3 regions of the Lentzea sp. NBC_00516 genome follow, and region 3 is predicted to be linked to each of the others. Evidence: riboswitches for the same ligand, from Rfam matches in the RefSeq annotation. Region 3 holds a riboswitch; each other region holds the start of a gene.
The links. A riboswitch is a leader RNA that binds a small molecule or an ion and turns the genes downstream of it on or off. The one in region 3 is predicted to bind glycine.

Region 1 (9,601 bases), 1.3 Mb from region 3:
GGGTGTGATGGCGGTGCTGCTGCTCGGCTCGTCCGGCGGGCCCGAGGTCGCGGAGGACATCGGGCTGTACCAGGTGTTCGGCTACAACCTGCTGATCATCAGCGTGCTGCTGGGTCTGCGCGTGGTCGTGGCGGTGTTCCGACCACGATCTTAGAACTGCCTGCGATACACCGAGACGTCGTCACGCCACACGCCGAACTGGTCGGGAGCGGACTGGACGATCGTCATCTCGTTGAGGTGGCCGAGGATCCGCCACGAGCGCGCAACCGCTTGCGCGCCCGCGTAGGCGATCGTGCAGAACCGTCTGGGCTCCACGACCGTGCGCACGCGGTCGACCTTGCCGACGCTCATCGGCGTGTCGTGCCACAGGTCCAATGTGTACCCGGTGCGGATGGGATCACCGGACCCCAGCACGCCCTCGATGCTCACGATCAACCGCTCTCCTTCCAGCCGCAGGTCGTGGTGACCGCTGCGGGGCGGATTGCCACCGGTGTAAGCGGAGCGTGCCGGGTCGAGCACCCAGTGCCCCAGAAAAGGCACGAGATCGTCACTCATGTGTGTCCCTTCGCGGAACCTGCGCCACTGGCGGATTGTCCGGCGGATCGACGTGGGCGACCATCACCCGATGAGTTATGAGACGGGCGTTCGGTGGAAGTGGATACCGGCCGTCGTGCTCGGCTTCGTCCTGCTGAGCTGGATCGTGTTCGAGGCACTGGACCTCATCGACTTCGAAGGGGTCGTGTCGTGGGTGCGCGGCATCGACCCGGTGTGGGCGGCGGCGGCGATCTTCGCCCTGCTCGTCGTGGACGTGCTGCTGCCGGTGCCGTCCACTCCGCTCATCGTGCTCGCGGGAACGGCATTGGGCCTGCCTTTCGGGCTGGCACTCGCGATCGTCGGATCCCTGGGTTCCTCTGCCGCAGGGTACGCCCTGGGGCGGTTCGCGGGCCCGTGGCTGGTGCGCCGGGTGGTGACCATCGAGGAACTGACCGAAATGCGGCGATGGGGCCGTCAGTTCGGTCCCTGGTTCTTCGGAGTGGCGCGCGGAATTCCGATGATGGCGGAGACGGTGTCGGTGTCCGCGGGGGTGTCCAGGGTGTCGTTCCGCCAGTTCATGTCGTTCACCCTCGTCGGCACCATCCCCATTTGCGCCGCCTACGTGTTCGCGGGATCGAAGGCCGGCACGGTCGAGCAGATCGTGATGATCAGCGCTGTCGGATTCCTGCTGACGGTCGGCCTCTTCTACCTGCTGCGCCGGCTCGTGAAGGCGGCGCCTTAGGAAAACCCTTTGCGCGGCGTGGTTGTATGAGTGTGCGCCCGGTGCGCAGCGGAGGGTTACTTCCGGTGATTACTCAGGTTCAACTCCTGAGGCCGGTTTCGGCCGGTCTCGCTCACCTCGGTGGGCACGTCACCCTCCGCGATTTGATCTCGGGCGTCCACAACTCCACATCCGCCGGAATTAAATCGCTGGCGCGATGTGGTTGTATAGAAATCGCACCCGGTGCGAAGCCGGCGGTTACTTCATTCAGGTTGAAAATCGACCGCAGGCGCGTTTGATCTCGGGAGCGCACAACTTCACACGTGTCCGGTGCGAAGCAGAGGGTTACTTCCACTGTTAATGGGCGGGTTGCGGGTTCGAGTCCCGCCAGACGGGAAACCGGCTGTAGCTCAACTGGCAGAGCAGCAACGTACCTTCCGCGACTTTGATCTCGGACACGTGTGAGGTTTGTGGGCTCCCCTTTGTCTTTTCCGAGGGGGAAGAGCCGATGGCGAAGTTCAACATCTTCCGCGCACGTCCGGCGGGCACCAGCCCGGTCGCCACGGCGCCGGAACCGACCGGCCGCACCTACGAGGGTGGCGACGGCTACGCCCGTGACGCGAAGTCCGAGCTGTTCCTGCTCGCCGTGTCCAACATGGGCGGCGAGGACACCTTCTACGAGTCCGGCGGTCAGCGCGACAACCGCTTCGCCCAGCTGGTCCACGAGACCTCCCTGGCGGATCCCGAGTGGACCGCGCGCCTGCTCGCGTGGCTGCGCGGCGAGGCGAACATGCGCACGGCGTCGCTCGTGGGCGCGGCCGAGTTCGTGCTGGCACGGCTCGTCTCCGAGACCGGCGAGGGCATCACCAACCGCGCCGTCGTGGACTCCGTGCTGCAGCGCGCCGACGAGCCGGGCGAACTCCTGGCCTACTGGACCGGCACGAACGGCCGGCGCGTGCCGAAGCCGATCAAGCGCGGCATCGCCGACGCCGTCGGGCGCCTCTACAACGAGCGCGCGGTCCTCAAGTGGGACAGCGACGCCCGTGGCTTCCGGATGGCCGACGTGCTGAACCTCGCCCACCCCTCGCCCGCCGCTCCGTGGCAGGGCGCGCTCTTCCAGTACGTGCTGGACCGCCGCCGTTCCGCGGAGGCGGACGTTCCCGCCGAGCTGCGCGTGATCGCGGCACGGCGTGAGCTGATGGCGTGGCCGGTCGAGCAGCGCCGTTCGCTGTTCCAGCGCCCCGACGCGGTCGACGTGCTGCGTCAGGCGGGCATGACGTGGGAGTCCGTGGCCGGCTGGCTGCAGGGACCGCTGACTCGTGAGGTGTGGGAGGCGCTCGCGCCGTCGATGGGCTACATGGCTCTTTTGAGGAACCTCAGGAACTTCGACGAGGCCGGCATGTCCGACGAGGCCGCGGCGGCTGTCGCGGCACGTCTGGCCGACCCCGGCCAGGTCGCGCGCTCGCGGCAGTTCCCGTTCCGCTTCCTGTCCGCGTACGAGGCGGCGCCGAGCCTGCGCTGGGGCCACGCCCTGGACCAGGCGCTGCAGGCGTCTTTGAGCAACCTGCCCGCACTGCCGGGCCGGTCGCTGATCCTCGTCGACACCTCGGCGTCGATGACCGGCGGCACGATCTCGGCTCGTTCGAAGGTCACCCCGGCCAAGGCCGCGGCGGTGTTCGGCGTCGCGCTGGGCGCGAAGGGCGAGCAGGTCGACGTCGTCGGGTTCGCGGACGGCACGTTCCGGCACGACGTCGGGCGGGGCGCTTCGGTGATCCGCGAGGTCGACCGGTTCCTCAAGCGGATCGGTGAGGTCGGGCACGGCACCGACATCGTCGGATCGCTCAAGCGCACCTACCGGACTCACGACCGCGTGTTCATCATCTCGGACATGCAGACGATGTCCGGGTACTACGGGCAGGGCGTCTCGGACGTCGTGCCGCGGCACGTGCCGATCTACGGGTTCAACCTCGGTGGCTACCGGAACGCCGCGTACGCCACCGGCACGGCTCGTCGCCACGAATTCGGTGGCCTGACGGACGCGACCTTCAGGGCGATCCCCTTGCTCGAAGCAGGTCAGAACGCCACCTGGCCGTTCTGAGGTGTGAGAGCTCTCCTGACGCGGAGAGCTCTCACACTTACTATCAGTTAGCGTTTTGACCAGGTATGATGCCGCTATGGACTACAACGTGTTCGCGAAAGCGTGCCCGTCGCGTCCCACGCTGGAGCACATCACCGGCAGGTGGGGCAGCCTGACGCTGACCGCACTCATCGACGGGCAGCTGCGCTTCAACGAGCTGCGCCGCCGCGTCGACGGGGTCAGCGAGAAGATGCTGTCCCAGACGTTGCAGGCGCTGGAGCGCGACGGTCTGGTGCACCGGGAAGCCCAGAACACGAACCCGCCGCGCGTCGACTACAGCCTCACGCCGCTGGGCCGCGAGACGGCCGAGCGGCTGCTGTCGCTGATCCACCTGCTGGAGGGCCGCATGCCCGAGGTGCTGGCCGCGCAGGCCGCGTACGACTCCCGCTGAGCACGTGAAGGGCTGCGGACTCTGCTGGACCCGCGCCGAGCTGGAGCTGCTCGACGGCGATCCCAAGTTGGTGCCCGACACCGTCGTGTGGCAGTTCGCCTGGGAGGTCGAGGACCACTTCGAGCCGGACGAGTACGAGCTCGCCTGGCGACGGCTCGCGCCCAGGGTGCTCGATCTGCTGGAACGCGACCCGGACAGCCGGCTCACCCAGGGTCTGACGTGGGCCAACCTGCCCGCGTGGCCGGAAGCCGAACGCGCCGCGTTGCGAGCGAGGCTCACCGAGATCATCGTCGGCTCGGCGGACAGCCCGGAGCTGAGCGAGCTGGTCCAGGCCGCCGCGCAGATGGACGAGGACCTGACGCCGTGGCTGCGCATTGTCGACGGCCTGCCCGAAACAGCCGTCGCGGAGCTCGCTCACAAGTGGTCGTACGACTTCCTGTCCGGCGGCACCCCGTGCGACGGCGGCTGGTTGCGCTGGGACGAACCGGCTGCGCCGATCCGGAGCTGGCTGCTCACCCCTGCACTGCGCGACCGTCTGTCCGCAATGGACAACGAGGTCGCGCAGTACGCGGTGATGCAGATCGACGCGCTCGAATGACGCTCTATTTCGCTTGCCGCAGCTATTTAGGCTGAGTGCGTGAAGTGTTGTGGACGCGTCCTGACCGAGGCAGATCTGATGCTGCTCGACGGGGATCCCGAACTGGTTCCGGAGGAGGTCCTGCGGAGGTTCGCCATTCATCCCTCGTCCTGCTTCGACGAGAACGAGTACCAGGCTGCCTGGCGGCGACTCGCGCACAGGATGATCAGGTTGCAGGAGGAAGCTCCGGACGCCGGGCTCACCTTCGGGATGACGCGAGCGAAGAGCCTCAGCTGGCCGGAAGACGAGCGCACCGCGCTGCGTGAGCAGTTCACCGGGGCGATCATGCGCGCGGTCGCCGACGAGGAGCGCTGGCCGAACCTGGACGGGTTGATCCAGTCCGCCGCTCACCTGGACGAGGATCTGACTCCGTGGCTGCGCCTCGTCGACAGCCTGCCCGATGAGGTCGTCGTGCACCTCGCCAAGGGTTGGTCGTTCGACGTCTACTACGACAACGGCCGCTTCGGCAACTGGTTGTACTGGGAAGACCCCACGTCCGGCGAGCAGATGCAGGAATGGCTGCTCCGCCCCGCCCTGCGCGACCGTCTGTCCGAAGTGAACAGTGAGGTCGCGCAGAGCGCGTTGGAGCATCTCCGTTGGCTTGTAGGCGACTTCAGCACTCGATGACGTTCACGGCGAGTCCGCCGCGAGCTGTCTCCTTGTACTTCACCGACATGTCCTTACCGGTGTCCCGCATGGTCTTGATGACCTTGTCGAGCGACACGAAGTGCGAGCCGTCGCCGCGCAAAGCCATGCGCACAGCCGTGATGGCCTTGATGGACGCGACGGCGTTGCGTTCGATGCACGGAATCTGCACCAGGCCGCCGATCGGGTCGCACGTCAGGCCGAGGTTGTGCTCCATCGCGATCTCGGCGGCGTTCTCGACCTGTTCGGGGGTGCCGCCGAGCACCTCGGCGAGGCCGCCGGCGGCCATCGAGCAGGCCGAGCCGACCTCGCCCTGGCAGCCGACCTCGGCACCGGAGATCGACGCGTTCTCCTTGAACAGCACGCCGATGGCGCCCGCCGTCAGCAGGAACCTGACCACGCCGTCGTCGGAGGCTCCCGGCACGAACTTCGTGTAGTAGTGCAGGACCGCCGGGACGATGCCGGCCGCGCCGTTGGTCGGCGCGGTGACGACACGGCCGCCCGCCGCGTTCTCCTCGTTGACCGCCAACGCGAAGAGCGTCACCCAGTCCATGACCCGCAGCGGGTCGGTGACGAAGTGCTCCTTCTCCAGCGTCTTGCGCATCTCGGCGGCGCGGCGGCGGACCTTCAGGCCGCCGGGCAGGACGCCGTGCTCGTTGCAGCCGCGTTCGACGCACTCCTGCATGACGTGCCAGATGTGCAGAAGTCCTTGCCGGACCTCGGCTTCGGTGCGCCACGACAGCTCGTTGGCCATCATGATCTCGCTGATCGACAGACCGGTCTCGCGGCAGCGCGCGAGGAGTTGGTCGCCGGTCAGGAACGGGTGGGCCAACGGCGTCGAGTCGAGCTTGATCCGGTCGGTGCCCGACGCGTTCTCGTCGACGACGAACCCGCCGCCGATCGAGTAGTAGACGGCGTGCTCGACCGACTTGCCGTCCGTGAACGCCTCGAAGCTCATCCCGTTGGGGTGCAACGGGAGTGACTTGCGGCGGTGCATGACGAGGTCGCGGTCGTGCACGAAGTCGATCTCGTGCGCGCCGCCGAGCTTGAGTCGTTTGCCGGAGACGATCTCCTCGACGCGGGCGGCCGCGACGGTGGGATCGACTTCTTCCGGATGGTTGCCTTCCAGGCCCAGGAACACGGCTTTCGGGCTGCCGTGGCCGTGGCCGGTCGCACCAAGTGAGCCGAACAACTCGACGTGCACGCGGTCCACTTCGGACACACGTGCGCCGAGCTTCTCGACGAACATCGCGGCCGCGCGCATCGGGCCGACCGTGTGTGAACTGGACGGTCCGATGCCGACGGAGAACAGGTCGAAAACGCTGATCGCCACTGATCAGTCCCTCGTGGTGGTGGAGCGGTCAGTCAGACGTGGTGAGCTCGGCGTACTTCGCCGAGGTGAGGAGGTTCTCGGCCGACTCGACGCGGACCTTGAACAGCCAGCCGGCGCCGTACGGGTCGTTGTTCACGATCGCCGGGTCGTCCACGACGGCGCTGTTGACCTCGATCACCTCACCGGTGACGGGCGAGAACAGGTCGCTGACGGACTTGGTGGACTCCAGCTCGCCGCAGACCGCGTTGGTGACGACCTTGGCACCGACCTCTGGCAGCTGGACGAAGACGATGTCACCGAGCGCATCAGCGGCGTACTCGGTGATTCCGCAGGTCAGCGGGTCCTGGGTGCCCGGCGTCCAGTCGACCCACTCGTGCTCGGCGGTGTAGAGCAGGTTCTCGGGGAACTCCACGGCGCGACTCCTCTGGCTGTGACGGGTCAGGAAACTTGCGCCCCCTCCGCCGTGCAGAGTTGCCTACCCCGAGCGGTCTTGCTGCCTGAGAGTGTGCGGGAGCTTGCCCCTTCGGCGCCCCGACCGGTTCGTCGAGGTCTCTCCCACTCGGGTTCTGACGCTTGCACGCCGCGGCCGGTGTTCAGTTCTCGGCGCGAACGCTATGTGCGGCCCCCGCCGAGTGTCAACGCGGGACGGTCGAGCGGAACGCGAACGAGGCTCAGGTCGCTCTGTCCTAGATGAACAACCAGAGGGTTACCGGATAGTGCGATCCGCACAGTGACATGACCTTCCGACTGGCCCACATTATGAGATGTCGGCCCACCGAACGGAGGAGTCATCGTGCGGATCGCAGTTCCTCGCGAGATCAAGAACCACGAGTACCGCGTCGCTCTCACGCCTGCCGGTGCGCACGAACTGACCAGCCGCGGCCACGACGTGTACGTCGAGCAGGGTGCCGGTCTCGGTTCCGCGATCACGGACGAGGAGTACCTCGCCGCGGGCGCCAAGATCCTCCCGACCGCCGACGACGTGTGGGCGGAAGGTGACCTGGTTCTCAAGGTCAAGGAGCCGATCGCCGAGGAGTACCCCCGTCTCCGCGCCGGTCAGACCCTCTTCACGTACCTGCACCTCGCCGCCGACCGGCCGCTGACCGAGGCGCTGCTGGCGTCCGGCACCACGGCCATCGCGTACGAGACCGTGCAGCTGCCGAACCGCTCGCTGCCGCTGCTCGCCCCGATGTCCGAGGTCGCGGGCCGCCTGGCCCCGCAGGTCGGCGCCTACTCGCTGATGAAGCCCTCCGGTGGCCGTGGCGTGCTGCCCGGCGGCGTCCCCGGTGTCGCCCCGGCCCGCGTGGTCGTGATCGGCGGCGGCGTGGCCGGCGTCAACGCCGCCACCATCGCCGTCGGCATGGGCGCGGACGTGCAGATCCTCGACACCAACGTGGACCGCCTGCGCCAGATCGACGCCCAGTTCCAGGGCCGCCTGCGCACGCTCGCCTCGAACTCGTTCGCCATCGAGCAGGCCGTCCGCGAGGCCGACCTGGTCATCGGCGCCGTGCTCGTCCCCGGTGCCGCCGCCCCGAAGCTCGTCTCGAACGCGCTCGTCGCGGACATGAAGCCGGGTTCGGTGCTCGTCGACATCGCCATCGACCAGGGCGGTTGCTTCGAGGACTCCCGCGCGACCACGCACGCCGAGCCGACCTACGAGGTCCACAACTCGGTGTTCTACTGCGTCGCGAACATGCCGGGTGCCGTCCCGCGCACCTCGACCTACGCGCTGACCAACGTCACGCTGCCGTACGCGGTCGCGCTGGCCGACAAGGGCTGGGAGAAGGCGCTCAAGGACGACCGTTCGCTCGCCCTGGGTCTCAACGTCCACGCGGGACTGCTGACCAACGGCCCGGTGGCCGAGGCGACCGGCCTCGTGCACACGCCGCTGGAGACCGTCGTCTAAGACCAACTGAATGAATGAGGCCCCCGCACGCGTGAATCGCTGCGGGGGTTTCGCCTATCTGAGTGCGGCGACGCGCGCCTTGATGCCGTCGATCACGCAGTCGAGCCCGAACTCGAACTGCCCTTCCAGCGACCAGATCTCCTGCTCGTCCAGCATCCTGACGTAGTTGGGGTGCTTCTCCCGGTACAGGTCGGCGATCTTCGTGAGGTCCGGCGGCGGGGAGTCCATCCCGCCGCGGGCGATGAAGTTGACCTCGGCGATCGAGTACCCGACGACGTAGCTCGACACCGTCGAGACCGACTGCGCAGCGGCGGGCAACGACAGACCGGACCGCAGCATGGGCTCGAACATCGAGTCGGACATCGCCACGGCCTTGGGGCCGATGCTGTTGAACTCGCCGATGCCGCGCACCCACCACGGATGCTTGTGCGCGAGATGACGCAACGCGTGCATCATCCCGCGGACCGCGGTCTCCCAGTCGTCGTCGGGCCCCGGCAGGGGGAACTCGCCGTAGACCTCGTCGAGGCAGAGTTCGATCAACGCGTCCTTCGTCGGCACGTGCCAGTACAGCGACATGGGGGCCGCGCCCAGTTCCGCCGCGAGCTTGCGCATGGACAGCTTCTGCAGGCCGTGCTCGTCCAGCATCTGCATGGCCTTGCGAACGATCGTCTCCCGGCTCAGGCCGAGAGGCTGACCGCTGCTGGGCCGAGGCTTGCTGAACCACACGCTGTCCACACCGACGATCCTATGCACGCCGCAGCAAAACGCTGGCCACAACACCTCCCAGGAACACGGCGATCGCACCGATCACAAGGCTCACGCTCATGCCGTTCGAGAACGCCTCGCGCACGACCGTGATGTCCGCACCGCTGTGCAAGGCCTCACTCAGCGACCGCCCCGGAACGCCGTCCGGCAACGACGCCACGAACCGTGCCGACAGCAATGCGCCGAGCACGGCGATGCCGAACGACGAGCCCAGCTCCGTCAGCGTGCCGGACAGCCCGGACGCGATGCCGGCGCGTTCCGGCGGGATCGAGCCCATCAGCGCGTTGACCGCGACCGGTTGGGACACACCGACTCCGACGCCGATGAGGATCAGACCGGCCAGCGTCGGCGGGTAGGTCGTGCCGATCGACAGCAACGCCACGCCGCCCGCGACGATCGTCATGCCGAGCAGCATCGCCCGGCCAGCGCCGAGCCTCATCACGAGCTGTCCCAGGGTGTTGCTGGTGACGAGCAACGCGATCGCCATCGGCGCCACGCGCACGCCGGCCTCCAGCGGGCTGTAGCCGAGCAC
Region 2 (9,601 bases), 370 kb from region 3:
CAGCCCGCGAGGTCGTCGTCGGAGTCGGTCGGCGTGATGCCTTCCAGGCCCTGAGCGCCCTTCTGGGCACCTGCGAGGCTGACGTCCTTCAGGACCACCTCGATACCGGCCTTCGCGGACACCTCGGCGATTCCAGCGCCCATCATGCCCGCGCCCAGCACGCCCAGCTTGGCCACGCGCTGTCCCGTCGCGGACGCGCGGCCGTTGACCTCGTTGAGGTTGAACCAGAACGCCGTGATCATGTTCTTGGAGACCTGACCGGAGGCCAGTTCCACGAAGTAGCGGCCCTCGATCTGGAGTGCCGTGTCGAAGTCGACGTAGGCGCCCTCCACGGCCGTCGCCATGATCTTCTCCGGCGCCGGGTACACGCCGTGCGACTTCTTGCTCAGCACGGCGGGGGCCGCGGCGAGGAGGCCGTAACTGTTGGGGTCGCCGAACTTCAGGTCCGGCACGCCCGCGCCCTGCACGTCCCACGGCTGCGTCGGCGCCGGGTTCGCCAGGATCCACGCGCTGGCCTCGGAGATCAGCTCCTCGCGGGTGTCCACGACCTGGTGCACGATTCCGGCCTGCAGCGCGCGTTCCGGCCGCAGCTGCTTGCCCTCCATGAGCAACGGCAACGCCTTCTGCACGCCCAGCAGGCGCACCATGCGCGTGACGCCACCGCCGCCGGGCAGCAGACCGAGCGTCGCCTCGGGCAGGCCGACGCGGATGCTGTTGTCGTTCAGCACGATCCGGCGGTGCGAGGCCAGTGCGATCTCGAACCCGCCGCCGAGCGCGGTCCCGTTGATCGCCGCCACGACCGGCTTGCCGAGCTTCTCCAGCCGGCGCAGCTGCGACTTGAGCTCCTCGACGCCTTCCAGCGCCTGCGAGGCGTTCTCCGGCGTGATCGCGATCAGCACGTTGAGGTCGCCGCCCGCGAAGAACGTCTTCTTGGCGGATGTGATGATCACGCCGGTGATCTCGTCGCCCTCGAGCTTCGAGACGGCGTCGCCCATCAGCTCGCGGTACTCGTCGTTCATCACGTTGGCGGAGCCGGACATGTCCATCGTCAGGGTGACGATGCCGTCCTCGCCCTTGTCGTAGTGGAACGGCATGCCTCAGACCCTCTCGATGATCGTCGCGATACCCATGCCGCCGCCCACGCACAACGTGGCCAGGCCGCGGCGCAGGTCCCGGCGCTCCAGCTCGTCCAGCAGCGTGCCCAGGATCATGCAGCCGGTGGCGCCCAGCGGGTGGCCCAGCGCGATCGCGCCGCCGTTGACGTTGACCTTGTCCTCGGGGATGTCCATGTCCCGCAGGAACTTCAGCACGACCGACGAGAACGCCTCGTTGACCTCGAACAGGTCGATGTCCTCGACCGAGAGGCCAGCCTTGTCCAGCGCCTTGCGCGCGGACGGTGCCGGTCCGGTGAGCATGATCGTCGGCTCGGTGCCCACGACGGCGACGGAGACGATCCGGGCGCGCGGGGTCAGGCCGAGAGCCTTGCCCGTGGCCGCGGAGCCGATCAGCATCGCCGCGGCGCCGTCGACGATCTGCGAGGAGTTGCCCGGGGTGTGCACGTGGCTGATGCGCTCGACGGTGGGGTAGCGGTCGATCGCGACGGTGTCGTAGCCGAGGTCGCCGTGGAACTGGAAGCTGGGCTTGAGCCTTCCGAGAGACTCCACAGTGGACTCGGGACGGATCGTCTCGTCCTCCTTGAGCACCACCGTGCCGTTCTGGTCGACGACCGGCACCACGGACCGCTCGAACCGGCCGTCCTTCTGCGCCTCGAACGCGCGGGCGTGCGACCGGGCGGCCCACGCGTCGACGTCCGTGCGGGAGAAGCCCTCCAGTGTCGCGATCAGGTCGGCCGACACGCCCTGCGGCACGAACGACAGGTCGAAGTTCGTCGCGGGGTCGATCGCCCACGCGCCGCCGTCCGAGCCCATCGGCACGCGCGACATCGACTCGACGCCACCCGCGACCACCAGGTCCTCGAACCCGGACGCGACCTTGGCCGCGGCGAGGTTCACCGACTCGAGGCCCGACGCGCAGAACCGGTTGAGCTGCACCCCGGCCGGGCGCTGGTCCCATCCGGCGGCCAGCACGGCGGTGCGGGCGATGTCTCCGCCCTGCTCACCGAGCGGGGACACCACGCCGAACACGACGTCGTCCACCGCGGAGGTGTCGAGAGAGTTGCGTTCGGACAGCGCGCGCAGCACACCGGCGGCCAGATCGACGGGCTTCACGCTGTGCAGCGATCCGCGCTTCCCCTTGCCGCGCGGCGTGCGCACCGCGTCGAAGATCAAGGCTTCGCTCATGACACCACGCTAGGCCCGCGCGCAGGGGCTGGCCATGACCGTGAAGGGTGACCGATTAGCTCACCCGGAACTCCATGTGCTCCGGTTCTTCGGCGTCGACGAAACCCAGGCGTTCGTAGAGGCGGCGAGCAGGCAGGTTGTGGTCGTACACCTGCAGTCGCACGACCTTCCAGCCTTCCTCGGCCGCCCACGCCTGCACCGTTCTGACCAGCGCCTCGCCGACGCCCCGGCCGCGGTGGGAGTCGCGCACCCACATCGAGTAGAGGTAGAGGCCCTCTGGCCGCGCGGTGGCGGCGACCAGGGCGACGGGACGGGCGTCGAGCGCGACGAGTTTCAGGCCCTCCGCCGCGCGGTCACGCCACTCGTTCTCGGTGTACGTCTGCTCGCGCGCCAGGGTGGAGCCGAACTCCTCGGGGTCGCTGGCCAGCGCGTCCAGGCGGGTGTCGCGCCAGAGCTCCCACTCGTCCGGCATGACCTGGTGGATCTGCATACGAGGCAGTCTGGACGACCGGGGTGGGAATTTCGCTCAGTTTTTCGGGCCCGTGCAGGCGCGGCGGTCATGGCGTGGATCACCGCCCGGTGGTTACGTGGACCGCATGGCAGAGCGTCGATCGCGGTGGATGGACAGCGACCTGGACCAGTTGCGCCAGCTCGCCCGCACGTTCATGGAGAAGGAGGTCGCGCCGCACCAGGAACGCTTCGCCGAGCAGAAGCAGGTCGACCGCGACCTGTGGCGCAAGGCCGGTGAGCTCGGGCTGCTGTGCATCAGCATCCCCGAGGAGTACGGAGGCGGTGGCGGCACGTTCGCCCACGAGGCCGTGTTGCTGGAGGAACAGGCACGGGCCGGCGACAGCTCGTGGGGCAACAGCGTGCACAGCGGCATCGTGGCGCACTACCTCAACTCCTACGGCTCCGAGGAGCAGAAGCAGCGCTGGCTGCCCAAGCTCGCGTCCGGCGAGTACGTCGGCGCGATCGCGATGACCGAACCCGGTGCGGGCTCCGACCTGCAGGGCATCCGGACGAAGGCCGTCAGGGACGGCGACGAGTACGTCATCAACGGCTCGAAGACGTTCATCACGAACGGCGTGCACGCCGATCTGGTGATCGTCGTGGCCAAGACCGACCCGGCCCAGGGTGCGCAGGGCATCTCGCTGCTCGTCGTGGAGAACGACATCCGGCGCGGCCGCGTGCTCGACAAGGTCGGCATGAAGGGCCAGGACACCGCCGAGCTGTTCTTCGACGACGTCCGGGTGCCCGCCTCCAACCTCCTGGGCGACCAGGAAGGCCTCGGCTTCGTCCAGCTGATGCACCAGTTGCCGCAGGAACGCCTGATCATCGGCGTCTGCTGCATCGCGGGCATCGAGGCGGCCGTCGACGTGACGCTCAAGTACGTGAAGGAGCGCACGGCGTTCGGCAAGGAGCTGATGAAGTTCCAGAACACCCGCTTCAAGCTCGCCGAGTGCGCCACCGAAGCAGCTGTGACCAGGGCGTTCATCGACGAGTGCGTCGAGAAGCACCTTCGCGGTGAGTTGGACATCCCCACGGCCGCGATGGCGAAGTGGTGGGCCAGTGACCGGTTGGGCAAGGTCGTCGACGAGTGCGTGCAGCTCTTCGGCGGCTACGGCTACATGAACGAGTACCCGATCGCACGTGCCTGGTCCGACGCCCGCGTCCAGCGGATCTACGGCGGCACGAACGAGATCATGAAGGAAATCATCGCGAGGTCCCTGTGACCGGGCCCCTCGCAGGTCTGAAAGTCGTCGAGCTCGCCGGTCTCGCACCCGCGCCGTTCGGTGCCATGGTGCTGGCCGACCTCGGCGCCGACGTGATCCAGGTGCACAAGCCGGGGAGCGTGCAGACGATCCCCGGCGACTTCCTCGGCCGCAACCGGCGCTCGGTCGCGATCGACACCCGCACGCCAGAGGGTGCTGAGCTGGTTCTCGGGCTGGTCGAGCGTTCGGACGTGCTGATCGAGGGTTTCCGGCCGGGCGTGACCGAACGGCTGGGCATCGGGCCCGCGCAGTGCCTCGCCCGCAACCCGCGCCTTGTATATGGACGCATGACCGGCTGGGGCCAGGACGGGCCGCTCGCCGACCGCGCCGGCCACGACATCAACTACATCGCCGTCGCGGGCGCGCTGGAGCCGCTGGGACGTGCCGGGGGGCCTCCGTCGTTCCCGATCAACCTCCTGGGCGACTTCGGCGGGGGAGGGCTGCTGCTGGCGCTGGGCGTGCTCGCCGCACTGTACGAACGGGAGCGCTCCGGACGCGGCCAGGTCGTGGACGCCGCGATGGTCGACGGGGCGGCGTTGCTGACCACGTTCCTGCACGGGATGCGGTCAGCGGGCATGTGGTCGGGCGGGCGCGGCGAGAACATGCTCGACGGTGGAGTGCCGTTCTACGACGTCTACGAGGCCGCCGACGGGCAGTACGTGGCGGTGGGCGCACTGGAGGAGAGGTTCTACGCCGACCTGGTGCGCGTGCTGGGCCTGGAGGACGCGCCCTCGCGCAACGACCCGGCGAACTGGCCTGAGCTGCGGGAACGCATCGCGGCTGCGGTGAAGACCCGGTCGCGGGACGAGTGGGCGGACCTCGCGCGGGACACGGACGCCTGCCTGGCTCCGGTGCTGACCCCCGCCGAAGCGGCACGGCATCCGTACAACGAGGCGCGTGCCGCGTTCGTCGACGTGGCCGGTGCTCCGCACCCGGCGCCGGCGCCCCGGTTCGACCGCACTCCCGCGGCGGTTCCGACGGCCCCGGTTCCCGTCGGGGTGAACACCGGGGAAGTGCTTGCCGACATGGGTGTGGCGGACGGCCGAATTATGGAACTGCGGCGGTCTGGAGTAATTGGATGAATGCTCGGGTGCGCATTAATAGCGCCACGAAGGCGTGACGGTGCGTGATGGGGTGAGTTCGGCATCCGGGTGAGCCCCGGTGCAACAGTCTCTCTTCCAAGCTGTGGGATGCGAGGGAGCCCGTGTTCACCTCGTGCCCAGGACATCGGCGCTGTTGAGGCCTGTCTTTAGCCGCCATTCGGGTGACGTTGGCCGTCGTGCAGGCGTGCGTCGCTGGTGGATCCTGGGACGAGTTGGGCGTGGTCGTTGTTCATCGCAAGGGTGAATGAGGGACCATGACGGGTGACACGGGCGGTCCGCCGCCTGACCGGTGAACCACACGGACGGAGAGGTACCTGTGAACCTCAAGAAGGTGCTAGTGCTGGCGGGCGTCGCGCTGGTGCTGTTCCTCCTGATCACCCGGCCAGAAGAGTCCGCTTCGGCGGTCCAGACGGCTCTCGGCTGGCTGCGGGACGGCGCGGAGTCGATCATCACCTTCGTCAGGAGCCTCTTCGGCACGGCCACCCCTCTCAACTAGTGACGTTCGGTGATCCTCGGCCGTCTGCGTTGAGCCGGATGGGTGGAATGAGGCCAATCACGCACTGGTAACGGGTGTTCTGGGGATTCAGGGTCTGGCGATTGTCAGACCTACCGAATACCTTCCGCTGCAATGGCCGATCCCCGACCGACGAGGAGGCACATATGGTCGAGGACTCCGGGGTCCACGAGCTGTTGCAGCAGTGGGCGGCTGAACGGTCTGACGACGCAGAGATGCAGGAGGTGAACCGGATCAAGAACGCGTGGCTCGCGGAGGCTCCCCCCTCGGCGCCAGGCATCCCCGTGCAGCGGGGAGGCAGGAGTGGGTCGCGTGGCTTGGTCAAGGTCGACTCGGCGGATCCGGCCTACGTGGCCGCGATGCGCAAGCGGGCGCCGGAGGCACCCGAGGCACTGCTCGCCGCCGCGGCGAGCTACTGGCAGCTGGTGGGCGACGTCGCCGAAGCCGAGCAGTGGTGGGACGCGGGCATCAGCCCGTTGGACCAGCGCGCGCTCGACTACCGCGCGGCCGGCCTGTCTCCTGCCGATCTCGGGAGGCGCCTGGGACCGATGACGGTTCTCCAGCACCTTCGTCGTGGCTCCGCCGCGGCCTGGTGCGTTGCTCGTCTGCAGAGGCAGCGCCGAGACGGCGTGGCGTAGTGGACCGGGCTGTCGGAGGCGGCAGCCCCACATCCATGCACCCCTCACGGGCGGCCTCCGGTGCGGAGGCCTCACCCAAGTAGTGTGGAGGTCGTGCGCGGCCTCCTTACTCCCCAACGGTTGCTGATCGCGTTCGCCTGTCTGGCGGCGTTGGTCGCCTGTTGCGGACTCGCCTGGTGGCAGTGGCAGCGCTTCGAGTCCGCCAGCGGCACGTTCCAGAACCTCGGGTACGTGCTCCAGTGGCCGCTCTTCGGCCTCTTCCCCCTCTTCATGGTGTGGCGGTTCCGTCGTTTGGCGCGCCAGAACCGTGACGCGGATCTCGCACCCGAGCCGGTTGCGGCCGTCCCGAAGCCGATGGCTACCGTTGACGCCGTCAAACCCGCGCCTGTCGAGCACTTCGACGACGAAGAAGACGCGGAGCTCGCGGCCTACAACCGCATGCTCGCGAACCTCAACGCGCGGGACGGTCGTTGAGCGAAGGCGGGCAGATGAAGGGTGCGTTGACCCGGTTCAGGGTCATGGCTTACGTGGTCGGAGTCTTCCTTCTGCTCCTGGTCGTGGCCATGGTGCTCAAGTACGCCGCGGACATGGGCGGCGCGATGAAGGTCGTCGGCCCGATCCACGGCTTCCTCTACGCCATCTACCTGGTGATTTCCGTCGACCTGGCGCTCAAGCTGCGCTGGTCGATCAAGGGCACCCTGCTGGTGCTGCTCGCCGGCACGGTCCCGTTCCTGTCGTTCTGGGCGGAGCGCAAGGTGGTCGAGAAGACGGCGCAGGGCGTGCCGCTGTGACGTTTGGCCTGCTAGCGTCTGGGGCTACCAACTGAACACGGCCGTCGATGTCGCGCGGAAGAGACCCCTCCAGCAGGGGCGCCGAAGGAGCAATCCCTCCCCGGAATCTCTCAGGCACAGGTACCGCGCGACGAAGGCAACTCTGGAAAGCAGGCTGCTCGGCAGCCTCGCCCACGGTGCAAGCCACTTCGGTGGTGAAGCTCTCAGGCTCATGACAGAGGGGGAGGCTCGCTCTAGTGAGGAGTCTCCGATGGACCGTGTCATTCTTCTGATGCCTCAGCCGGCCGCGTCCGGCTCTTCGGCGCACCCTGGAGGAGCGTTCTGATGTCCCGCCTCACGCCTCTGAACGCCGAGCACGAGCAGCTCGGCGCGATGTTCACCGACTTCGCGGGCTGGCGGATGCCGCTGCGCTACTCGTCCGAGCTCGCCGAGCACCACGCGGTGCGCACCACCGCGGGCCTGTTCGACCTCACGCACATGGGTGAGATCGTCCTGACCGGACCGCAGGCGGGCGAGGCCCTCGACTACGCGCTGGTCGGCCACATCTCCGCGCTGGCCGTCGGCAAGGCCCGCTACACGATGATCACCCAGGCCGACGGCGGCGTGCTCGACGACCTGATCGTGTACCGCCTGGGCGACCAGGAGTTCATGGTCGTCGCGAACGCCTCCAACGCTCTTGTCGTCGCCGAGGCCCTCGTCGAGCGCGCCGCCGGTTTCGACACCGTCGTCACCGACAGGTCGACCGACTACGCGTTGATCGCGATCCAGGGCCCGAAGTCGGTCGAGATCCTGTCCGGCCTGACCGAGACGGATCTGGCGTCAGTCAAGTACTACGCCTCGTACCCTTCCACCGTGGCCGGGGTCGACGCGTTGCTCGCGCGCACGGGTTACACGGGTGAGGAGGGCTTCGAGCTCTTCGTCGCTCCCGCCGACGCGCCGGCCGTCTGGGCCGCGCTGCTGTCCACCGGCGAGGCGCACGAACTCAAGCCGTGCGGTCTCGGCTGCCGCGACACGTTGCGTCTCGAAGCCGGAATGCCCTTGTACGGCAACGAACTCACGACGTCGCTGACGCCGTACAACGCGAATCTGGGCCGGGTCGTGAAGCTCGACAAGCCCGGCGACTTCGTCGGCCGCGACGCGCTGGCCAAGGTCGCCGAGTCCGGGGTGGACTCGGTCCTGGTCGGACTGAAGACCCCCGAGCGCCGCGCCCCGCGCCACGGTTACGCGGTGCTCAACGGCGACGAGGTCGTGGGCGAGGTGACGTCGGGCGCGTTGTCCCCGACCCTCGGCTACTCCGTCGCCATGGCCTACGTGTCGCGGGCCAGTGCCGAGCCCGGCACCTCACTGCTGGTCGACGTCCGCGGCAAGAAGCAGCCGGTCGAGGTCGTCGCACTTCCGTTCTACAAGCGCGCCAAGTAGGGAGATTCTCCAGATGTCCGACCAGTTCAACGCTTCCCTCGCGGAGTACGACCCCGAGGTCGCCGAAGCCGTTGCGGCCGAGTTGGCGCGCCAGCAGGGCACTCTCGAGATGATCGCCTCGGAGAACTTCACGCCCGTGTCGGTGTTGCAGGCGCAGGGTTCGGTGCTGACCAACAAGTACGCCGAGGGCTACCCCGGTCGTCGCTACTACGGCGGCTGCGAGCACGTGGACGTCGTCGAGCGTCTCGCCATCGAGCGCATCAAGTCGCTCTTCGGCGCGGGCTTCGCGAACGTCCAGCCGCACTCGGGCGCGCAGGCCAACGCGGCCGCGATGTTCGCGTTGCTCCAGCCCGGCGACACGATCCTGGGCCTGGACCTCGCGCACGGCGGTCACCTGACGCACGGCATGCGCATCAACTTCTCCGGCAAGCTCTACAACGTCGTGCCGTACCACGTCGCGGACTCCGACGGCCGCGTCGACATGGCCGAGGTCGAGCGCCTGGCGACCGAGCACCGCCCGAAGCTGATCGTCGCCGGCTGGTCCGCGTACCCGCGCCAGCTGGACTTCGCCGAGTTCCGCCGCATCGCGGACTCGGTCGACGCCTACCTGATGGTCGACATGGCGCACTTCGCCGGCCTCGTCGCCGCCGACCTGCACCCGTCGCCCGTGCCGCACGCGCACGTCACGACGACCACGACCCACAAGACCCTCGGCGGTCCCCGTGGCGGCGTGATCCTGTCGAACGACGCCGACATCGCGAAGAAGATCAACTCGGCGGTGTTCCCCGGCCAGCAGGGCGGTCCGCTGGAGCACGTCATCGCGGCGAAGGCCGTGGCGTTCAAGCACGCCGCCTCGCCGGAGTTCGCCGACCGTCAGCGTCGCACGCTCGAGGGTTCGCGGATCCTGGCCGAGCGGCTGTCGCAGGCGGACGTCGCCGCGGCCGGAGTGAAGGTGCTGACCGGGGGCACCGACGTGCACCTGGTCCTCGTCGACCTGGTCGACTCCGAGCTGGACGGCAAGCAGGCCGAGGACGTGCTGCACCAGATCGGCATCACGGTCAACC
Region 3 (9,601 bases):
CCTCTCCCCCGCGATGATCTCGCTCGCCCGGCAGAACCACCCCGGGCTGCGGTTCGAGGTGGGGTCGATGACCGAACCGATCGGCCACGAGGTCGGCGGGATCATCGCCTGGTGGTCGCTGATCCACGTGCCGGACGACGAGGTGCCCACTGTCTTCGAGCACTTCCACCGGGCGTTGCGGCCGGACGGGTTGCTGCAGCTCGGTTTTCACGTCGGCGACCGCACGAACCTCAAGACGCAGGGCTACGGCGGGCATCCGATGCGCGTGCACGTTCATCTGCGCAAGCCCGAGCGCGTGGCGGACTGGCTGCGGGAGGCGGGCTTCACCGTGGAGGCGCAGTGGTTGCTGGGCACCGACGGCGCGATCCTGTTCGCACGGCGTGGGTGAGACCATTTGCGCGTGTCAGAAGAACAGACGTGTCAGCGGTGCGGTGAGACGGTCGAGCTGGAACGGGAAGACTTCGAGCTGTTCGAGCGGATGCATCCCGACTGCTTCCACTTCGCGTTCGAGCACGACCTGAACAAGCCGGGCCTGAGCGTGGACGAGAACTGCGGCGACGACGCCTGCCCCGTCGGAGCATGAAAATGGGGCGCACCCCCGAGTGCGCCCCAGTTCCACTGCGGGCCTAGCTGCTGTACGCCGAGAGCGGCGGGCAGGAGCAGACCAGGTTGCGGTCGCCCTTCGCGCCATCGATGCGGCGGACGGGCGGCCAGATCTTCGGAGTCGCGCTCTGACCCGCCGGGAAGACGGCCTCTTCGCGGGTGTACGGGTGGTTCCACTCGCCGACGGTCACGCAGGCCGCGGTGTGCGGGGCGTTGCGCAGCGGGTTGTCCTCGACGGTCCACTCGCCGGCGCCGACGCGGTCGATCTCGTGCTTGATGGCGATCATGGCGTCGATGAACCTGTCGATCTCGGCCAGGTCCTCGGACTCGGTCGGCTCGACCATCAGCGTGCCGGCGACCGGGAACGACATGGTCGGGGCGTGCAGGCCGTAGTCGGCGAGGCGCTTGGCCACGTCGTCCACCGTCACGCCGGTGGCCTTGGTGATCGGGCGCAGGTCGAGGATGCACTCGTGAGCCACGAAGCCGCCCTCGCCGGTGTAGAGGACCGGGTAGTGCTCGTCGAGGCGGCGTGCCACGTAGTTCGCGGCGGCCACGGCGGTCAGGGTGGCGCGGCGCAGGCCGTCGCCGCCCATCATGCGCACGTACGCCCACGAGATCGGCAGGATCGACGCGGAACCCCACGGGGCACCCGAGATCGGGCCGACACCGGTGGCCGGTCCTGCCGTCGGCTGCAGCGGGTGGTTCGGCAGGAACGGGGCGAGGTGGGACTTCACGCCGATCGGGCCGACGCCGGGGCCGCCGCCGCCGTGCGGGATGCAGAACGTCTTGTGCAGGTTCAGGTGCGAGACGTCCGAGCCGAACTTGCCGTAGCGGGCCAGGCCGATCAACGCGTTGAGGTTCGCGCCGTCGACGTACACCTGGCCGCCCGCGTCGTGGACCAGGCCGCAGACCTCGCGGACGGTGTCCTCGTACACGCCGTGGGTCGACGGGTAGGTGATCATGATCGCGGCGAGGTCGTCGGCGTGCTCGGCGACCGTCGTGCGCAGGTGGCCCATGTCGATGTTGCCCTTGTCGTCGCACTTCACGACGACGACGCGCATGCCGGCCATGACGGCGGACGCGGCGTTGGTGCCGTGCGCGGACGACGGGATCAGGCAGACGTCGCGGTCGGCGTTGCCGTTCGCGCGGTGGTAGGCGCGGATCGCCAGCAGACCGGCGAACTCACCCTGGGAACCGGCGTTGGGCTGCAACGACACCGCGTCGTAGCCGGTGACCTCGGCGAGCCACTCCTCCAGGTCGGACACGATCTTCAGCAGACCCTTGGCGTCCTCGACCGGCGCGAACGGGTGCAGCGTCGAGAACTCCGGCCACGTGATGGACTCCATCTCCGCGGTGGCGTTCAGCTTCATCGTGCAGGAACCGAGCGGGATCATGCTGCGGTCCAGCGCGACGTCCTTGTCGGACAACGCGCGCAGGTAGCGCAGCAGCGCGGTCTCGGAGCGGTGCGCGTGGAAGACCGGGTGGGTCAGGTAGTCCGAGGTGCGGCGCAGGTCGCCCGGGATGCCGTCGGCGGTGTCGGCGTCGATCGCGTCCACATCGGACCCGGTGACACCGAAGGCCTCCCACACGGCGACGATGTGCGCGCGCGTGGTCTTCTCGTCGCAAGCGATTGCCACGACGTCGTCGTCGACCTTGCGCAGGTTGATGCCGGCCTCGCGGGCCTTCTCGACGACAGCGGCGGCCTGGCCCTCGACGCGGACCTGGACGGTGTCGAAGAACTCGCCGTGCACGACGTCGAGTCCGGCCTCGCACAGGCCCGTGGCGAGCACGGTGGCCAGGCGGTGCACTCGGGTCGCGATCGAACGCAGGCCCTCGGGACCGTGGTAGACGGCGTACATGGACGCGATCACGGCCAGCAGCACCTGCGCGGTGCAGATGTTCGACGTGGCCTTCTCACGGCGGATGTGCTGCTCGCGCGTCTGCAGCGCGAGCCGGTAGGCCAGCGAGCCGTCGGAGTCGACGGAGACACCGACGAGACGGCCGGGCAGCTGACGCTCCAGACCGGACCGGACGGCCATGTACCCGGCGTGCGGGCCGCCGAAGCCGATCGGCACGCCGAAGCGCTGCGTGGTGCCGACGACGACGTCCGCGCCGATCTCGCCCGGCGCGCGCAGCAGCGTCAGCGCCAGCAGGTCGGCGACGACGACTGCCTGCGCGCCGGCGGCGTGGATCTCCTCGATCAACGCGGCCTGGTCGCGCACGACGCCGGAAGCGCCGGGGTAGGACAGCAGCACGCCGTAGAAGTCGCCGCCCAGGCCGAGGCCCTCGATGCCCTGCGACAGGTCGGCGACGACGATCTCGATGCCCAGCGGCTCGGCGCGCGTCTCGATGACGGCCAGCGTCTGCGGCAGCGTGTCGGCGTCGATGACGAACTTGTTCGACTTGGACTTGCCCGCGCGGCGCACCAGGGTCATCGCCTCGGCGGCGGCGGTCGACTCGTCCAGCATGGACGCGTTCGCGACCGGCAGGCCGGTCAGGTCGCCGACCATGGTCTGGAAGTTCAGCAGCGCCTCGAGACGGCCCTGCGAGATCTCCGGCTGGTACGGCGTGTACGCGGTGTACCAGGCGGGCGACTCGAGCACGTTGCGCAGGATCACGCCCGGCGTCACGGTGTCGTAGTAGCCGAGGCCGATCATCTGCGTCATCGGGCGGTTCTGCGACGCGAGCTCACGCAGCTCCGCGAGCGCCTCGGTCTCGGTGGCCGGGGCGGGCAGGTCCAGCACGAGGTCGCGCTCGTGGATGGACGAAGGCACCGCGTGCTGCGCGAGCTCCTCGAGCGACCCGACGCCGATGACGTCGAGGATGCGCGCGAGTTCGGCGGGGCGCGGACCGACGTGGCGGTCGGCGAACGGGGTGCCGTGCTCGAGAGCTGCGAGCGGAATGCGGTCCTGCGTCATCAAACGCCTCCGGGGGGCTGCGGGCACACGTGTCCTGGTGCCCTCCCCGCTCTGTCCGTACCCCGAAGGGCGCCTGAGAGGTTCACCCACCTGTCAGGATGGGCTTTCACCGTCGGCGGGATCCCTAGAGATCCACTTTCCAGAGGCGTCTCGCTCGGCGGTCCTGGATGCCTGAGAGGTTCCCGGGGAGGGACTTGCTCCTTCGGCGCCGGGCTCGAAACCCGGTCTCTCCCGCCAGAGTTCGGCGACTACCCGAGAAGAATACCCGCAGGCAGCCCCGCTAGTCCCCAGGGACGCGACCTACATCTCAGTGCCAAGACCGGCGAGCGCCCCCGCGACGGGGTCCGCCGGGTCGTCGCGCAGCGCCACGAGCAGGTGCGTGGTGCCCACGACCGCGTCTCCGCGCCGGGCAGCGACGAGCTTCGCCCGTTCCATCGCACGCTCCACCTTGCCGCCGCTGACGGGCAGCGCGGCCGGGTCGATCCCTGCCTCGCGCAACGCCGCCGCCCCGCCCGACTCGAGCTCCGGCTTCAGCTTCCTGCCCGCCACCTTCAACTGGCGGTCGACCGTCAGCACCGCCTCCACCAGATCGCGAGACGACACCTCTCGCCTCGCGGCCACGGCCAGCCGTCCGGCCTCGTTGCGCACGACGGTCAGCACCGGCCCGCCCAGCCCCTGACCGCGGGCGATCCAGCGCATCAGCCAGCGCACGTACCCGCCGCCGGACTCCCCTTCCAACGCTCCCGCTTTGCGCAGCAACCGCACGGCGGGCGCTTCCTCGATCTCCGCGTGGGTTCGCGCGGCGTCCGCTCGCACAGCGGCGGCCGTCGCGCCGACGTCCACTCCGCGCAGCACGAACAGGTCGGCGGCACGGCCGGAACCCTGCTCCAGCAACGCCAGCGAGAGGTGGGTGGTGGTCAGCACGCCGTCACCGGCCCGGGCGAACGCCGAGAGCAGACACTCCTCCAGCGCACGGCTGACGGGCGGCACGGTCTCGATGACAAGGCGGTCGCAGGCGACGTTCACCAACGCCGTGACGTCCGGATGAGCCTCGGGAACGACGCCACCGTCGTCGTCGGCCCAGTGCTCGGGTCCCCGCGCCATCGCCTGGGCCCGCAACGACTTCACGCCGAGCTTGCGGCCGGGTCCGATGGTGTCGATCAGCGAGATCAGCAGGTTCTCGGTGCCGAGGAAGCCGAACTCCAGCCGGAGCGCGCGCTTCGCCGCCACTTCCAGCACCTTCACGACCTGATAGGAGGGGGTGATCGTCATGCAGGCAACGCTAGGGACCGGCAGGGTCTGATCGCTGCTGCCGACCGGCCATCCCACGGCGCCAGTCGGCCACGTTCACAGTGCTGATCGATCACAGTGCCGATCAGTCGGGGCCGGTCAGCCGGTGGCGCGCTCGCGACGCCGGCGGGTCAGCTCGTCCTCGGTCATCGGAGCGATCTCGACGCCGTCCGCGCGTTCGGCCGGGAACTCGTGGATCGTGCCGGAGATCTCGCGCATCGCACCGCTGACCGCGATGCCGAACACGCCCTGACCGCCCTGCAGCAGATCGACGACCTCTTCCGGCGAGGTGCACTCGTAGACGGTGGTGCCGTCGGAGAACAGCGTGATGCGCGCCAGGTCCTGCACGCCGCGGCGCCGCAGGTGATCGACAGCGACCCTGATGTTCTGCAAGGAGACACCGGTGTCCAGCAGCCGCTTCACGACCTTGAGCACCAGGATGTCCTTGAAGGAGTACAGCCTCTGACTCCCGGAGCCGTGCGCCATCCTTATCGTCGGCGCGACCAGCCCGGTCCTTGCCCAGTAGTCGAGCTGCCGGTACGTGATCCCCGCGATCTGACATGCCGCGGGTCCTCGGTAACCGACGAGCTCGTCCGGCAGCGAGGAGTCCGGGAACAGTTCACCCTGCAGCCCGGATTCGGCCCGCAAGGGCGCTTCCTCGACCACGCCTGCCTCCCCTCGGAACGGCCACGAAACTCATGACCGTCAAGCCGCTACGTCAGCTCACGCGAACCAGCGACATCCACTCGAGTTCGACGGTAAGACCGGTCCGAGGGCTGGTCAACGCGACGCGCGGGGAGTTGCGACCCTCAACCTCAAGTGGAGAGTCATACCGTCACCCGAACTGGGACGTTCAGGTGACGTTTAGTGATCGTTTAGCGAATAAAACGACCGTAAGTAGTCCGTTCGAGGGACATCCAAACGAACTGACTCACGGCCCATACAAGACGGAGTGCGACACCCGGAAAACTCAGGTGTCGGCACCTCTGCTGTGCCTATGTGTCCGCTCCGCGGAAGTCTTCAGGAGAGACGGAGTCGAGGAACTCGCGGAACTTCTCCACCTCGTCCTCCTGCTCGTCCGGGATGATGAGGCCCGCCTCGGCCAGCACGGACTCCTCCGCGTGGATCGGCACGCCGACCCGCAACGCCAGAGCCACCGAGTCGGACGGCCGCGCGGACACCCGCACGTCACCGTCGAACACGAGCTCGGCGAAGAAGGTGCCCTCCTGCAGGTCGGTGATCCGGACCTGTTCGAGGTTGCGCCCGAGCGCCCCGATGACGTCCTTGAGGAGGTCGTGGGTGAGCGGACGGGCAGGACGAACGCCCTGCTGCTCCAACGCGATCGCCGTGGCCTCGACGGAGCCGATCCAGATCGGCAGGTACCGCTCGCCCTCGGTTTCACGCAGAAGAAGGATCGGCTGGTTCTGGGGCAGCTCCACCCGCACGCCGACGACGCGCATTTCGCTCATCGGGCCTCGCCTCCCTCTGTTCGTTCGAGGACGACCCGGTTCACACCCGAGCATCCCCCGGCGTACATGTCCGACGCTACCCGCCAAGCGGGCCGTGTGCTCAATCGTTGCGGGCAGATAGTGATCAACACTGCACCCCTGTCCGGTAGATCAGGACTGCCGCAAGCCCGCTCTCACCAACAACGTGTGCAACGAGGTGAACAGGTCAGCCAATTCCCGAACCGTCTCGGGATCTGAGAAAGATTTCAGCACGACCACCTCGTGGTCCGCTGCCGCGCGGACCGCGCGCAGGTGCTCGCGCTCGACGCCGAGCCCGGTCATCGTCCGGATCGTGCGGAGCGCGGTGATGTCCTCGGTGGTGAACCGGCCGCCGGGGCCGGGGCGCAGCAGACCGTCGCGTTCGAGCTGGGACAGCTGCTCGGCGGTGAAACCGGTCTGGGACAGCAGATCGAACCGCGACAGCGACGTGGCGTCCTCGGGGACGGAGTCGAGCTGCTCGCGGATCACTTTGAGCGGCAGGTACCTGTCCCGTTGTGCGGACAGCACGAACCGCAACCTCTCGACGTCCGCCACGGCGAACTGGCGGTAGCCGGAGGCGGTGCGTGCCGGGCGGACCAGCCCCTCCGCTTCCAGGAAGCGGATCTTGGAGATGGTGACGTCGGGGAACTCGGGACGAAGCTGTGCGAGCACAGCCCCGATGCTCAAGCCCCCGCGTTGTGGCCGCCCGGCCGTCACGCGTCAGGCTCCCGCGGAGCCAGGACCCGTCAGGAAGACGAGGCGGAACTTGCCGATCTGAACCTCGTCGCCGTTCGCGAGGACGGCCTGGTCGACCGGCTCACGGTTGACGTAGGTGCCGTTGAGGCTGCCCACGTCGATGACGACGAACTCACCGCTTTCCCGGCGGAACTCGGCGTGGCGGCGCGAGACCGTCACGTCGTCCAGGAAGATGTCGCTGTCGGGGTGGCGCCCCGCACTCGTCGTGTCACGGTCCAGCAAGAACCGGGAACCGGCGTTCGGGCCGCGCTTCACCACGAGCAGCGCGGAACCGGCGGGAAGGGCGTCAACACCGGCAACAGCCGGCTCCGGGGCGGGGGTGCCTTCCATCTCCTGGAGGAAGTCCGCCCGGAAGACGGAGGTCCGCTCCGGGGACTGCTCCGGCGGAACGCCTGGGCCGTCGTTCGTGCTCACCTGAGCTCTCCTCCTGCTGCTGGATCCGTCACTTCCGGTAAAACCTATCGCGTTGGGGTCACCGCCTTCAGCGCGGCTCCCCTTCCGGCCGAAGATCCGGCGAAAGATCGACGTCACTCCTTCTCCACCAACGCCTTGTAAGCGTCCGCGTCCAGCAGGCCTTCCAGCGCCTCGGGGTCGTTCAGCCTGATCTCGACCATCCAGCCCTCGCCGTACGGATCGGTGTTGACGGAGTCCGGCGTCTGGACCAACGCGTCGTTGATGGCGACGACCTCGCCGTCGAGCGGCGAGTAGAGGTCGGACACGCTCTTGGTGGACTCGACCTCGCCGAACGTGTCGCCGGCCGCCACGGTGTGGCCGACCTCGGGCAGCTGGACGAAGACGACGTCACCGAGCTGTTCCTGGGCGTAGTCGGTGATGCCGACGCGCACTGTGTTCTCGCCGCGGGTGGCGATCCACTCGTGCTCCTCGGTGTAACGAAGCTCCTCGGGAATCAACTGACTGCGCTCCTCGTGCTGAACCTGTATGGGGTGATCTTTTCACGCGACCGTGCGAGGTGTACCCCGCAGGGCCAGGAAGAACTGGTAGACGTACAGCAGCGCCGACCACAGGTAGAGGGCACCGCCCCACACCGTGAACGCGTAGGCGAGCGGCTGGGCTGCCTGCGCCCACGCCGAGTCGCCCTGCGCGAGCAGCAGCAGGGGGAAGGCGTACAGCAGGTTGAAGGTGGCGGCCTTGCCCAGGTACGTCACCTCGAACGGGCCCCAGCCCCGTTGCCGCAGGATCAGCAGGCAGATGCCGACGACGATCTCTCGCCCCACGAGCACGAGGGCGACCCAGAGCGGCACGATGTCCCTGATCACGAACGCCAGCAGCGTGCAGAACACGTAGAGGCGGTCGGCGGCGGGATCGAGCAGCGCGCCGAGGTTGCTCATCTGGTTGAGCCAGCGCGCGAGCTTGCCGTCCAGCCAGTCGGAGAAGCCCGCGAAGACGAGGACGAGGATCGCCCAGCCGTCTTCGCGGGGTCCCAGCAACAGGTAGAGGAAGAGCGGAACACCGGCCAGCCGCAACACGCTGAGCAGGTTCGGAATCGTCAGCAGGCGATCAGCCGGATCACGCACACCCGCACTCTAAACGAGTGACTGCGCAAGGGCTGCCGGATGGCGTCACGGCACGCGGTGCGACTGGTTGCGGGTGGTGCCCGATGTGCGATCTCACTGTGTTCGTTTCCAGCAGGTAAATCTCAGGCTGTCCGGGTGAACGTCCATCCTCGGCGCTGCATCTCGGCACCGGTGATGGCGTGCGGGCGGCCCCGGTCGTCGCGGCCCACCCAGCGAGCGCGGAAACCCTCGAGCACGTAGGCGTGACCCCGGCTCCACACCACGCTGCACGGCGTGGTCGGCAGAGCGGAATCGCAGTCCGCGTCCTGCATCGGCTGGGTTTCCATGGCGGTTCTCATTTCAGTCCCTCCGTGACATCAGGGATGTCGCGCACCGGGGCTCCGGCGTTATCCCTGGAAACGAATTCTGTCGGACTGTGGTTCAGAACACGTGTCCTGTTTGGGTCCTAAGCGTTAACTGGATCGAACCGCGCGCCGAGCTGTTCGGGCCCGAAGCGGAACGGAAGACCGGGTCCTTGCCTGCGCAACCGTTCGTCGTACGACGATGACCGCACGGCTCGTCCAGTTCATCGGCCGGGCCTAATCTCAGCGCGTGAACCAGGTGAAATTCGGTGCGGAACTCATTTCGCGAGTGATGGACCACCTGTGCTCGCAGCTGGACGGCTGCGAGGGCGCGGGCCTGAGCGTGTGGCCGGACGGCAAGTTGATCAGGGCCCACGGGGTCGCCGTGGAACTGGACGCCGAGCAGCTGACCAGCGGCGCGGGACCGCTCGTCGAGGCCTCGCGCGACGAACGGCAGGTGTCCGGCGAGGTCGGCGGCATGCACGTCGTCGCGGTGCCGGGCAGCTGGGGGGACAGCGGGCCGGTGGTGCTCACGGTGTACCTCTCGCACGCGCCCCAGGTCGCGGATCTGAAGGCCATCGAGGAGATCGAACCGCTCATCGCGACCGCGGCGGCGGTGGTCGAGTTCTGCGCGGGCGAGGTGATGCGCGCCGACCAGATGGTGCGGATGG

Region 1: it holds a riboswitch for glycine, as region 3 does, so the genes downstream of both, gcvH (glycine cleavage system protein GcvH) here and gcvP (aminomethyl-transferring glycine dehydrogenase) in region 3, are expected to answer to the same signal.
Region 2: it holds a riboswitch for glycine, as region 3 does, so the genes downstream of both, gcvT (glycine cleavage system aminomethyltransferase GcvT) here and gcvP (aminomethyl-transferring glycine dehydrogenase) in region 3, are expected to answer to the same signal.

What each region holds. Positions count from the first base shown of each region.
Region 1 covers NZ_CP107840.1:8,217,643-8,227,243, reverse strand. The annotation lists gene OG205_RS38135 (ABC1 kinase family protein) at 1-154, shown strand, start outside; gene OG205_RS38130 (hypothetical protein) at 151-555, opposite strand; gene OG205_RS38125 (TVP38/TMEM64 family protein) at 626-1,276, shown strand; gene OG205_RS38120 (TROVE domain-containing protein) at 1,764-3,353, shown strand; gene OG205_RS38115 (winged helix-turn-helix transcriptional regulator) at 3,430-3,783, shown strand; gene OG205_RS38110 (hypothetical protein) at 3,788-4,381, shown strand; gene OG205_RS38105 (hypothetical protein) at 4,421-5,047, shown strand; gene OG205_RS38100 (L-serine ammonia-lyase) at 5,034-6,398, opposite strand; gene gcvH (glycine cleavage system protein GcvH) at 6,427-6,810, opposite strand; glycine riboswitch at 6,874-6,966, opposite strand; gene ald (alanine dehydrogenase) at 7,192-8,304, shown strand; gene OG205_RS38085 (TetR/AcrR family transcriptional regulator) at 8,359-9,039, opposite strand; gene OG205_RS38080 (MFS transporter) at 9,050-9,601, opposite strand, start outside.
Region 2 covers NZ_CP107840.1:9,121,275-9,130,875, forward strand. The annotation lists gene OG205_RS42385 (3-hydroxyacyl-CoA dehydrogenase NAD-binding domain-containing protein) at 1-1,094, opposite strand, end outside; gene OG205_RS42390 (acetyl-CoA C-acetyltransferase) at 1,098-2,300, opposite strand; gene OG205_RS42395 (GNAT family N-acetyltransferase) at 2,356-2,790, opposite strand; gene OG205_RS42400 (acyl-CoA dehydrogenase family protein) at 2,897-4,033, shown strand; gene OG205_RS42405 (CaiB/BaiF CoA transferase family protein) at 4,030-5,154, shown strand; gene OG205_RS42410 (hypothetical protein) at 5,492-5,671, shown strand; gene OG205_RS42415 (transcriptional regulator) at 5,836-6,327, shown strand; gene OG205_RS42420 (hypothetical protein) at 6,421-6,801, shown strand; gene OG205_RS42425 (DUF3817 domain-containing protein) at 6,816-7,118, shown strand; glycine riboswitch at 7,164-7,254, shown strand; glycine riboswitch at 7,256-7,343, shown strand; gene gcvT (glycine cleavage system aminomethyltransferase GcvT) at 7,443-8,537, shown strand; gene glyA (serine hydroxymethyltransferase) at 8,551-9,601, shown strand, end outside.
Region 3 covers NZ_CP107840.1:9,496,227-9,505,827, reverse strand. The annotation lists gene OG205_RS44310 (class I SAM-dependent methyltransferase) at 1-388, shown strand, start outside; gene OG205_RS44305 (hypothetical protein) at 401-583, shown strand; gene gcvP (aminomethyl-transferring glycine dehydrogenase) at 627-3,521, opposite strand; glycine riboswitch at 3,571-3,666, opposite strand; glycine riboswitch at 3,670-3,765, opposite strand; gene OG205_RS44295 (Clp protease N-terminal domain-containing protein) at 3,822-4,793, opposite strand; gene OG205_RS44290 (MerR family transcriptional regulator) at 4,911-5,477, opposite strand; gene OG205_RS44285 (bifunctional nuclease family protein) at 5,807-6,280, opposite strand; gene OG205_RS44280 (MerR family transcriptional regulator) at 6,431-6,985, opposite strand; gene garA (glycogen accumulation regulator GarA) at 7,019-7,468, opposite strand; gene gcvH (glycine cleavage system protein GcvH) at 7,582-7,965, opposite strand; gene OG205_RS44265 (CDP-alcohol phosphatidyltransferase family protein) at 8,008-8,589, opposite strand; gene OG205_RS44260 (hypothetical protein) at 8,712-8,927, opposite strand; gene OG205_RS44255 (ANTAR domain-containing protein) at 9,181-9,601, shown strand, end outside.